3 regions of the Arthrobacter sp. JDC6 genome follow, and region 1 is predicted to be linked to each of the others. Evidence: predicted binding sites of a transcription regulator. Region 1 holds the regulator's gene; each other region holds the start of a gene.

Region 1 (3,979 bases):
GTCGGTGTGGATCTGCAGCTGCAGGGCCTCCGACGTCGGCCGTGCCGTTTCCTGCGCGCGGTCCAGTGGTGAGGCGGCCAGGTAGGTGATGCGGGCGCCGCGTTCGGCGCGCTGCCGGAAGTATTCGGCGAGCGTCCGGGCCATCTCCTGCCCCAGTTCGGAGAGGTGGAATTCGGGAAGCCGTCCATAGAGAACGCCCTCGGGGTTATGGACCTCGCCGTGGCGGAGCAGATGGACAGTGGCTTGGGGCATGTTTACCAGTTTCTCAAAGATGGCGTGCGATCCGAAATCTCGGGCCGCTCCTTCTACAAAGAGTAGAACTTAAGTTTTTGAAGAAATGTTCCGTGGACGGGAACAAAACATGCAAATGCATGTTTATACTGGATGCAGCAAGTTAGTTGAGGCTTCAACAGATGAAGGTTCAACGGCAGGACCTCAGTACATACACCTTTACAAGGAGCAACATCATGGCACTTCCCGCAGACGTCACCACCGGCACCTGGACCCTGGACAACTCCCACAGCGAGATCGGCTTCACTGTCCGGCACGCCGGCATCAGCAAGGTCCGCGGCCAGTTCAAAGAGGCCGCCGCCACGCTGGACCTGGGCCAGGATGTGGCTGAGTCCAGGATCAACGCCACCATCCAGACCGCCAGCTTCGACTCCGGCGACGCCAACCGCGACGGCCACGTCAAGGGCGAGGACTTCTTCGATGTGGAGAAGTTTCCCGAGATCTCCTTCGTATCCAACGGCCTGGTGGCCAAGGGCAACAGCTACGAGCTCACCGGCGACCTGACCATCAAGGGTGTCACCCGCCCGGTGACCCTGGAAACCGAATTCAACGGTGTTGCCGTTGATCCGTTCGGCAACACCCGCGCCGGCGTCTCCGCCGAGACCACCATCAGCCGCAAGGACTTCGGCCTCACCTGGAACGCCGTCCTGGAAGCCGGCGGCGTGCTGGTCAGCGACAAGGTTGCCATCAACCTTGAACTCGCCTTCATCGCCCCCGCAGCGTAGTTCCGCCCGCCAGGGCACAACCCCGGCGCCAGGCCTCCCCGGCCTGGCGCCGGGGTTCCCTGTTTAACGGCAACCACCTGCGCCAATACCCGCTGAATCACCCACAACGCCGCCCGCCGGGGGTACGGTGGACTTAAGCCATGCTGGGGGAAGGCAGAGGACTGATTCCCGGCAGCCTACCCGGATCCCGACCTGCAGAAGGAACGCCATGAGTACTCCTCCCGTCCCGCCCCCGTCGCCCCAAGACCCCAGCAACGACCAGCCGGGGCATGAACAGGCCGGCAGCCCCCAGTCCGGAGACCAGCAGCAGCCCCGCTACGGGCAGAATGCGCCGCAGTATGGCCAGAACGCCCCGCAATATGGGCAGAACGCGCCCCAGTACGGCCAGAACCAGCCGCCGGCAGCGCCGCAGTACGGCCAAAACCAGCCCCAGTACGGCCAGAATGCGCCGCAGGCCCCGGGCTACGGCCAGAACCCGCCGCAGTATGGCGCCCAGTTCGGGCAGAATGCACCCCAGTACGGCCAGCCGCCCTACGGGCAGTCCCCCTACGGCCAGTACCCGTCGGAGCAGCCGCAGCCGGCCGGAGGCAACGGCGTCCCGCAGCTGGTGAACATCTCGTTCTGGCTGTTGATCGCGTCGGCAGTGATCTTCGTGATCTCCCTGCTGACCGGGCTGACGCAGCTGGATGATCCGGTGTTCCGGCGGACATTCGAGGACCAGATGGCGGCCGGAGGCGCCAGTGGAGTCACCTATGACGACATTAAGGGGGTCATCGCCGGCACCCTGGTGGTGTTCGCGATCATTGGCGTGGCCCTCTACCTGCTGGTGGCCTTCTTCGTCCGAAAGGGCAAGAACTGGGCCCGCATCCTGGGAACGGTCTTCGCTGCACTGTCCGTCTTCGGACTCTTTGGTCCCCCCAGCTTTGCCACCATCGGAACGCTCCTGGGAATTGCGGCCATCGTGCTGCTCTACCTTCCGGCAGCCGCCCCGTACTTCCGGAAGCAGCAGCCTTTCGCCAACCCCTATTCGGGCGGCTTCGGCAACCCCTACGGGCGGTAGCCACTCCGCCCGCTGACACTGCACGCGGCCCGGGATGCATCATTCGCATCCCGGGCCACCTGCTTTAACGGGTCCGCCAAGACTTGGGCCGGGGGAAAACTTCCAGGGAAACCCTAGGCCGTCTGCCCGGGCGTCTGGGCCCGCTGGGCGTGGTAGGCCAGGATCTGGAGTTCAGTGGCCATGTCCACCTTGCGAAGATTGACCCCTTCGGGAACCTGCAGCATCACGGGTGCAAAGCTCAGCACGCTGCGCACGCCTGCCGCCACCACACGGTCGCAAACGCCCTGCGCGACGGCCGCGGGAAGGGCCAGGACCACCATGTTGGCCCCGGTGCGGTGCAGGACGGTCTCCAGGTCTGCCACGTCGCTGACGCGCAGCCATCCCACCTCGTTGCCCACCACCATCTGGTCGGCGTCGAAGATGGCCACCACATCGAACCCGCGCGACTCAAAGCCGCCGTAGCGTGCCAGCGCCTTGCCCAAGTTGCCGGCGCCCACAATGGCCACTTTCCAGTCGTGGGTCAGTCCGAGCGCGGCGGCGATGTGGCGGCTGAGGTACTGCACCTCATAACCGACGCCCCTGGTGCCATAGGACCCCACATGGGAGAGGTCCTTGCGGAGGGTTGAAGAACTGACGCCGGAGGCTTCTGCCAGGGATTCGGAGGAAACGCGCTCCACGCCCTCGGACAGCAATGTGTTCAGGGCACGGAGGTAGATGGTGAGCCGGGCCACGGCGGCAGGAGGTATCTGCTTGGTCAATGCGCCCGTGGCATCCGGAAGGTCCGGGACAGACTGGGGCGAAGAACCCAGGGATGTCACCCGCACCTCCCTTGCGTCGCGTTGTGAGTCCACTCTAGGTCCCTGCCGCTCATGCCTTCAAAACCAGGACCATCAGAAACTGCCGCCACTGCCCTACCGGCCCATGGCGCGCTGCAGCACGCGTGCCAGCCGGACCTCGTCGATCTTCCAGAAGTCGCGCTGCACGCCGTCCACCAGGACCACCGGGATCTCTTCGGCGTAGCGCTCCCGCAGTTCAGGCTGGTTGTCCACCAGCTCTTCGCTCCAGGTAAGGCCCAATGAGGCAGTGACCCGGCCGACGGCGTCGCGCGCCTCCTCACAAAGGTGGCAGTCAGCTTTGGTGACCAGGACGACGCGGGGTGTAGCCATGGCTTAACGGTATCGCCGTTCCCGGCGTGAGGCTGACGCCGACGGCGGCGGGCCAGTGGATTGACTAGACTCAACTCCATGCCCCAGGAGAAATACGTCGCCGTAGTCACACGGCCGGTTGCTGCGCCGCAGCCCGGCGAGGCGGCGTTCTTCGATGTGGACAACACCCTGATGCGGGGTGCCAGCCTGTTCCATGTGGCCCGCAAGATGCACCAGCGGGGAGCCTTCACCCTGAGGCAGGCGGCGGGTATGGCCTGGAAGCAGTTCAAGTTTGTGGCCCGCGGCGAGAACATGGACGATGTCCATGCCGTCCGGGACTCGGCCCTGACCCTGGCCGTAGGCATCAGTGTGGATGACATCAAGGCGCTGGGCGAAGAAGTCTATGACGAGATGATCGCGTCCCGGATCTGGCCCGGCACCAAAGCGCTGGCGCAACAGCACCTGAGGGTGGGCCGCCGCGTCTGGCTGGTGACAGCCACCCCCATCGAAGTGGCCACCGTAATCTCCACCCGGCTGGGACTGACCGGAGCCCTGGGGACCGTGGGGGAGGTCTCGGACGGCCTGTACACCGGGCGGCTGGTGGGAGACATCCTGCACGGCTCGGCCAAGGCCGTGGCCGTGCAGGCCATCGCCGATGATGAGGGCCTGGACCTCAAGCGCTGCTGGGCCTACAGCGACTCCTACAACGACGTCCCGCTGCTGTCGCTGGTGGGCCATCCGGTGGCCATAAATCCGGA
Region 2 (3,979 bases), 990 kb from region 1:
CGGCTGTAGCCGGTGTTCGGTGCCCGGCCCTTCACGGCGAGGCCGTCGAGTGCAGAGAGGGCACTGCCCGCCGGTACGGGGTTTGGTTCCTGCACCGGTTTCATCCACTGGGCATCGAAGACCGGCGCCTCGGTCGGGCCCTCCGGCGCCGGCCCTGCGGCTGCAAACTGTCCTGCGGTGAAGAACCACGACAGGGCAGCGACGATGCATACTGCGGCCGTTGCCAGCAGCGCCCAGGCCTGCCGGGAACGGCGGCGTGCGCGGCGGTAGGCAGCCCAGTGGACGGTCAAGGCGTCGACGCCGGAAGGGGAAAGTCAGGCACCCCAAGAGCCTAGGACAAAGGGCACCCCAAGCCGGTGATATCCACACTGTTGAGGACGAGTGATGGCTCACACGGCCGGCGCGGCCGCCTCTGGGCTACTGCTCCCTGGTGACCCTTCGAAGGTCTTCCTCGGCAATGGCCAGCAGTCCCTCGAGCTGGCCCACGCGGTCCTGGCTGACATCCCCGGCCGCGTGTGCGGCGCGGGCGCGTTCAAGCAGCCGCACTGCTTCCTTGTGGTTCGACTTGGCCACGTCCAGGGCGTGTTCGAGGGTGGTGTCGTGCTGAAGAGTCGATTCGTTGTCCATGCCACCAGTGTGGTCCCCTTTCCCGGCTGATTCCAGAGAACCAGCCGGGAATTCGCTGGACGTGGCGGACAGGGTCAGACCGCGATGGCGGCCAGGGCGGCGGCGCTTTCCTTGGCGGGGAACGACGGCGGGTTCACGCCGGCCATTTCCTCCATAACGCGCACCACCTGGCAGCTGTAGCCAAATTCGTTGTCGTACCAGACGTAGAGGACCAGGTTCTTGTCCGTGGAGACCGTAGCGAGTCCATCAACAATGCCGGCGCGGCGGGAGCCGACAAAGTCGGTGGAGACAACCTCGGGTGAGTCGATGTAGTCGATCTGCTTGCGGAGGTCCGAGTGCAGCGACATTTCACGGAGGTAGTTGTTGACCTCGTCCTTGGTGGTGCCGTTTTCCAGGCTGAGGTTCAGGATGGCCAGCGATACGTCCGGGGTGGGGACGCGGATGGAGCTGCCGGTCAGCTTTCCGAGCAGTTCGGGCAGGGCTTTGGCCACTGCCTTGGCGGCGCCGGTTTCGGTGATGACCATGTTCAGGGCTGCAGAGCGGCCGCGGCGGTCGCCCTTGTGGAAGTTGTCGATCAGGTTCTGGTCGTTGGTGAAGGAGTGGACGGTTTCCACGTGCCCGTGCACCACGCCGAACTTGTCGTTGATGGCCTTCAGCACGGGGGTGATGGCGTTGGTGGTGCAGGACGCCGCGGAGACGATCCGGTCCGAGTCTGTGATGTCCCGGTGGTTGATGCCGTGGACGATGTTCTTCAGCTCTCCCTTGCCCGGTGCGGTCAGGAGGACCCGCGCCACGCCCTTGCTCTGCAGGTGCTGGGAAAGTCCCTCGGCGTCGCGCCAGCGGCCGGTGTTGTCCACCACCAGGGCATCCTTGATGCCGTAGGCGGTGTAATCGATGGTGGCGGGGTCGTTGGAGTAGATGACCTGGATCTGCACGCCGTTGGCGGTGATGGTGTTGGCGTCCTCGTCGATCCGGATGGTGCCCTCGAAGGACCCGTGGACGGAGTCGCGGCGCAGCAGGCTGGCGCGCTTGGAGAGGTCGTTGTCGGAGCCGCGGCGCACCACGATGGCGCGCAGGCGCAGTCCGTGGCCGCCACCGGCCTTTTCGATGAGGAGGCGGGCCAGGAGCCGGCCGATGCGGCCAAAGCCGTAGAGCACGACGTCGGTGCTGGTGCGGTCATCGCCGCCCCGCTTGCCAACGATTTCGGCGAGCTCAGCGCGGAGGAACTCCTCCAGGGTGGCGCCGTTGCCTTCTTCCTTGAACTTCTGGTTCAGGCGGGCGATGTCGATCGCGGCAGCGCCCAGCTCCAGTCCGGCCAGCGTGTTCAGCAGGGGCGCGGTGTCCTCGAGGAGCAGTTCGTCCTTGCTCATCCGGCGTGCAAAGCGGTGCGCCTTGAGGATGTTCATGGTGGACTTGTTGATCAGGCTCCGGCCGTGGATGCTGGTGACCACGTTGTTTTCGCGGTACAGCCTGCCGATCACCGGGATCATGGCCTCGGCGAGGGCCTCCCGGCCCATCCACGTATCAAGACAAGAATCAGACGTCTGGCTCACAGAAATACCTTCCTCGGTTCAGCCGTGTACGTCCTCGTACACAGATGTAGGCCACCTGATGATGTCCAGGGGCACCCGCGCCTGCAGGGATGGCCCCCAGGCGCCTGGATCGCGTGCAAAGAAAAACCGCCGGTTGCGAACGCAACTTTCGGCGGTAGAACTCCTGCGTCCGGGATCCATTCTAATTTGGCCCGCCGCCGGGAACACGCTTGCGCTGCGTGAAATCACTCACATGGCCGGGATGCCCCGCGGCCGTGGTGTTGCCGGACTCAGTTGTGGACGGCTGAGTAGAGGTTCAGGCTGGCGGAAAAGACAAGCCAGGAAAAGTACGGCAGCACCAGGAGGCCGGCGGCGGCGTCCACCGGCCCGAAGCGCAGGATCAGGAATACCAAGGTTCCGGCGAGTGCGCAGATAACCCCGAACGCAGCCCAGAGGGCGGCAGCTCCGAGCATTGGGTACAGGGCGAAAAAGGCCGCCGGCCACGCTGCGTTGAGCAGCAGCTGGACAATGTAGCCTGCACGGGTGCTCCCGGTCAGGCCGCCCTTGCGCCAGACCAGCCACGCGGCTGCCGCCACGCCGGTGTACAGCGCCATCCAGGTGCTCCGGAACATCCACGGCGGCGGCATCCACGGCGCCTTCACCGAACCGGCGTACCACCCGTTGGAATTCAGGATGATGGGAACCGAAGCGATGACCCACGCCGCGGCGGACAGCGCCAGGAACCCGCCAAGCGCAATGACCTGGGAACGGATGCCGGGGACGCCGGCCCGGGCGGCGGGACGGGGATCAGGAATAACGGGCACGGTCCAGCATCCCCAACGCATCGCCCTAGGTCAAACGCGGAATGTGGATGGGACAGCCGGTACGCCGGGTTCTGTTCTCCCCTGCCGTTACCGGAAAGGGAGCGACGGCCATCCATCTACGAGTACCGTTGCCGGCACCCTCCAGCGGCCTACCCGGACACTCGGGCGGGCAGCCCTCGAACGTGTCCTGTCTGGCCTTGCTCCGGGTGGGGTTTACCTAGCCTTCCCGGTCACCCGGGAAGCTGGTGGTCTCTTACACCACCGTTTCACCCTTACCTGCCCTTCCCGGCCAAAGCCGGCAATGGAGGCGGTCTGTTTTCTGTGGCACTGGCCTGCGGGTTACCCCGAGTGGGCGTTACCCACCACCCTGCCCTGCGGAGCCCGGACGTTCCTCGAGCCACTTGCGTGACGCGCGGCCGCCTGGCTGTCCCATCCGCCGTCCAGTCTACCGGCGCCGCCACCCGCTTTTGCGCCGGTAGGATCGGACGGTGCTGATTCTGCTTCCCCCTTCCGAAGGCAAGACACCCGCGCTCCGGGGACCCGCCGTCGACTGGTCCTCGCTCGGCTTTCCGGAATTGAACCCCTACCGCGCCAAGGTCCTCGAAGCGCTGGGAACCGTCAGTGCCCACCAGGACGCCCTCGCCCTGCTGGGCGTGGGCGCATCACTGCGTGAGGACGTGGAACGCAATACGCGCCTGGGCGCCGAGCCGGCAGCGCCCGCACACAGCATCTATTCCGGCGTCCTGTACGACGCCCTTGGCTATCGGAGCCTGACACCGGCCCAGCGGCGCAAGGCGGACGCGTCCGTCCTGGTGATCTCGGCCCTGTGGGGTGCCCTTCGCTTCGGCGACAGCGTCCCCGCCTACCGGCTCTCCATGGGCACGGCACTGCCCGACGTCGGCAGGCTGGCCCCGTTCTGGAAGACGCAGCTTGGCGAAACCCTGGGCAGCGCCGCCCGGGGGCACCTGGTGGTGGACTGCCGGTCCAGCACCTATG
Region 3 (3,979 bases), 1.7 Mb from region 1:
TTTCGCCGCAGATGGCGTGGACCTCTCCACGGTTCACATCGAGGGTGACGTCCTGCAGCGCTTTCACGCCGGGGAAGGTCTTGGTGATTCCTCGCATTTGAAGAATGGGTGTGTTCATCGTCAATTCCCACTGACTGGTCGAAGCTTGGCCGTCCTGCTGCTGCAGGAGGTTGCGGGCGGGGCTGCGGCCGGATGGAGGTCCGGCCACAGCCCCCGGACGCTGACTACTTGACGTCGGCGTCGGTGTAGTAACCCGAGTCGATCAGTTCCTTCTTGTAGTTGTCCTTGGTGATGATCACGGACTTCAGCAGGAAGGCCGGAACAACCTTGACCTTGTTGTTGTAGGTCTTGGTGTCGTTGGTTTCAGGTTCCTGGCCCTTGAGGACGGCGTCGACCATCTTGACGGCCTGTGCGCCGAGCTGGCGGGTGTCCTTAAAGATGGTGGAGTACTGCTCGCCCGCGACGATGGACTTCACGGAGCCCTTTTCGGCGTCCTGGCCGGTGACCACCGGAAGGCTTCCCTTGGCGTAGCCGCCGGTGCTGGTGAGGGCGGAGATGATGCCGATGGACAGGCCGTCGTACGGGGAAAGGACGCCGTTCAGCTTGGTGCCCGAGCTGTAGGCGGAGGTGATGATGTCCTCCATGCGCTTCTGCGCCACGGGTGCCTGCCAGCGAAGGATGGCGGCCTGCTCAAACTTGGTCTGGCCGCTGGGGACCTTCAGGGTGCCGGCATCCATGTAGGGCTTGAGGGTGTCCATGGCGCCGGTCCAGAAGAAGTTGGCGTTGTTGTCGTCCGGGCTTCCGGCGAAAAGTTCGATGTTGAAGGGGCCCTTGCCGTCCACCTTCTTGCCGCTCGCGTCGACCAGGCCCAGGCCGGTCAGCAGCGAGGTGGCCTGCTGGACGCCCACGGTGTAGTTGTCGAACGTGGTGTAGTAGTCCACGTTCGGAGTGCCGTTGATAAGGCGGTCGTAGGCGATGACCTTGACGTTCTGCTCCTTGGCCTTGGCCAGGACGTCGGTCAGGGTGGTGCCGTCGATGGCAGCGATGATCAGGGCCTTGGCGCCCTTGGTCAGCATGTTTTCGATCTGCGAGACCTGCGTGGGGATGTCGTCGTTGGCGAACTGGAGGTCCGTCTTGTAGCCGAGGTCTTTCAGGGACTTCTCAACATTGGCGCCGTCGGCGATCCACCGTTCCGATGTCTGGGTTGGCATCGAGATGCCAACCAGCGAGTCGCTGGGCTTCGCTGCGCCGCTGGATTCGCTGGTTCCGCCACGGGAGCCGCAACCGGTGGCTCCCACGGTCAGGGCGAGGACAAGGGCCACCGCGCCCATGAGTTTTTTGATTCTCACCATAATCTCCTTCCGCGGCAGCATTGCCGCGAAGTGTTGTTGGGCCGGGAAGCAACGGTGCTCCCGGTCCTGGCCACATGGTTGATGTGTCGGTTCAATATAGACTGATTTGTGAACGCTAACAAGAGCCTTCTCCCGGAAACTCCGAAATCTTTCGATGTCATTGACTTCTTCTTTGTTAGCGTTCACACTTGCTGCAGCACTTAGCTCGACCCTGACCCTACAAAACCGGTAATGAGGCCGCTTGCCTCCCGGATGGAGGCAACCCCATGCCAGATGCGCTGTTTACTTCAAGCTCCGACCCCCGCCACGACCACTGCGTGGTCGGCGTGGACTTCGGGACCCTGTCCGGCCGCGCCGTGGTGGTGCGGGTCCGCGACGGCAAGGAGCTTGGGAGCGCCGTCCATGAATATCCCCATGCGGTGGTGGCCGGCTCCCTGCCCGGTGACGTGGCGGGCGACGACGGCACGCGGCTTCCCGGCGAATGGGCGCTTCAGGTGCCCAACGACTACCGGGACGTCCTGCGCACCGCCGTTCCTGCCGCGGTGGCTGACGCGGGGATCGACCCGGCCGCCGTCGTCGGCATTGCCACCGACTTCACCGCCTGCACCATGGTGCCCGTGAAGGCCGATGGCACGCCGCTGAACGAATTGCCGGGCTATGCCAACCGCCCGCATGCCTACGTAAAGCTCTGGCGCCACCACGCCGCCCAGGGGCAGGCCGACCGGATCAACCGGCTGGCCGCCGAACGGGGCGAGGACTGGCTTCCGCGGTACGGCGGCCTGATCTCGTCCGAGTGGGAATTCGCCAAAGGCCTGCAGCTGCTGGAAGAGGACCCGGAGGCCTACGCCGAAATGGACCACTGGGTGGAGGCGGCCGACTGGATCGTCTGGCAGCTGTGCGGCCGCTACGTCCGCAACGCCTGCACCGCCGGCTACAAGGGCATCTACCAGGACGGGCGGTACCCCTCGGAGGATTTCCTGGCCGCCCTGAATCCGGACTTCAAGGACTTTGTCAGTTCCAAGCTGGAGCACACGATCGGGCGGCTGGGGGACGCCGCAGGGACCCTGACGGCGGAGGCTGCAGCCTGGACCGGGCTGCCGGAGGGCATCGCCGTGGCCGTGGGAAACGTTGACGCCCACGTCACTGCCCCTGCTGCCAAGGCCGTGGAATCCGGCCAGCTGGTGGCTATCATGGGCACCTCCACCTGCCATGTGATGAACGGCAGCGAACTGCGTGAAGTGCCGGGAATGTGCGGGGCAGTGGACGGCGGCATCGTGCCCGGCCTGTGGGGTTACGAGGCCGGTCAGTCCGGTGTGGGGGACATCTTCGGCTGGTTCACCAGGTACGGCGTCCCGCCCGAATACCATGAGGCTGCCGGGGACGCGGGGCTGGGAATCCACGAGTACCTCACCGGACTGGCGTCGCGGCAGGCCATCGGGGAGCACGGCCTGATCGCGCTCGACTGGCACTCGGGCAACCGCTCGGTGCTGGTGGACCACGAGCTGTCCGGCATCGTGGTGGGCCAGACCCTTGCCACCCGGCCCGAGGACACCTACCGTGCCCTGCTGGAAGCCACGGCCTTCGGAACCCGCACCATCGTGGACGCGTTCCGCGACGCCGGGGTTCCGGTCAGGGAATTCATCGTGGCCGGTGGCCTGCTCAAGAACAGGCTGCTGATGCAGATCTACGCGGACGCCACCGGCCTGCAGCTGTCCACTATCGGCTCGGAGCAGGGCCCGGCCCTGGGATCGGCCATCCACGCCGCCGTGGCCGCGGGTGAATACGCGGACATCCGGGAAGCCGCCGCCGCCATGGGCGCCGAACCCGGCGAGGTCTACACGCCGATCCCGGAAAACGTTGCCGCGTACGAGGAACTGTTCCAGGAATACAAGGCACTGCACGACTACTTTGGCCGCGGCGGCAATGACGTGATGCACCGGCTCAAGGCCATCCAGCGCAAAGCCGCCCGGGCCAGCCTGCCCGGCTCCGCCGCCGAACCTGCCGTGGGGGTCTCCGCATGAGCACCGACACCGGGATCCTGGAAACCATCGCCCGGGTCCGGGAGGACGTGTGCGCCCTGCACGCTGAGTTGACGCGCTACGAACTGGTGGTGTGGACCGCAGGCAACGTTTCCGCCCGGGTGCCGGGCACCGACCTCATGGTTATCAAGCCCTCCGGGGTCGCCTACCAGGACCTGACCCCGGAGCAGATGATCGTGACGGACCTGCACGGCATGCCCGTCAGGGGCACCAACGTCGGTGGCGGCGGGACCGTGGACTGGGGCAACCCGCCGCTGTCGCCGTCGTCGGACACCGCAGCGCACGCCTACGTGTACCGGCACATGCCGGAGGTGGGGGGCGTGGTGCACACCCACTCCACCTACGCCACTGCCTGGGCTGCCCGGGGGGAGGCCATTCCGTGCGTGCTGACCATGATGGGCGATGAGTTCGGCGGCTCCATCCCGGTGGGCCCATTCGCGCTGATCGGGGACGACTCGATCGGCCACGGGATCGTGGAGACGCTGAAGAACTCCAATTCACCGGCGGTCCTGATGCAGAACCACGGCCCCTTCACCATCGGCAAGGACGCCCGCTCCGCGGTGAAGGCCGCCGTGATGTGCGAGGAAG

The links. Region 1 encodes Rex, which represses fermentation and respiration genes when NADH is low (regulators of the CRP and FNR family bind a similar motif). Its sites were predicted from a motif close to CTTGTGAANNNNTTCACAAG; they were not measured.
Region 2: ACV095_RS08515 (glyceraldehyde-3-phosphate dehydrogenase) is a predicted target of Rex. The motif match lies at 2,396-2,415, and genes of this name have one in related genera.
Region 3: araB (ribulokinase) is a predicted target of Rex. The motif match lies at 1,458-1,477, and genes of this name have one in related genera.

The regions. Positions count from the first base shown of each region.
Region 1 covers NZ_CM151278.1:831,610-835,588, reverse strand. The annotation lists gene ACV095_RS03835 (histidine phosphatase family protein) at 1-252, opposite strand, end outside; gene ACV095_RS03830 (YceI family protein) at 468-1,016, shown strand; gene ACV095_RS03825 (hypothetical protein) at 1,225-2,076, shown strand; gene ACV095_RS03820 (redox-sensing transcriptional repressor Rex) at 2,190-2,894, opposite strand; gene ACV095_RS03815 (glutaredoxin family protein) at 2,988-3,242, opposite strand; gene ACV095_RS03810 (HAD family hydrolase) at 3,321-3,979, shown strand, end outside.
Region 2 covers NZ_CM151278.1:1,822,502-1,826,480, reverse strand. The annotation lists gene ACV095_RS08525 (HNH endonuclease family protein) at 1-290, opposite strand, end outside; gene ACV095_RS08520 (hypothetical protein) at 418-627, opposite strand; gene ACV095_RS08515 (glyceraldehyde-3-phosphate dehydrogenase) at 702-2,144, opposite strand; gene ACV095_RS08510 (TspO/MBR family protein) at 2,450-2,983, opposite strand; RNA gene rnpB (RNase P RNA component class A) at 3,028-3,415, opposite strand; gene ACV095_RS08500 (YaaA family protein) at 3,472-3,979, shown strand, end outside.
Region 3 covers NZ_CM151278.1:3,637,876-3,641,854, reverse strand. The annotation lists gene mmsA (multiple monosaccharide ABC transporter ATP-binding protein) at 1-118, opposite strand, end outside; gene chvE (multiple monosaccharide ABC transporter substrate-binding protein) at 225-1,352, opposite strand; gene araB (ribulokinase) at 1,619-3,373, shown strand; gene ACV095_RS16835 (L-ribulose-5-phosphate 4-epimerase) at 3,370-3,979, shown strand, end outside.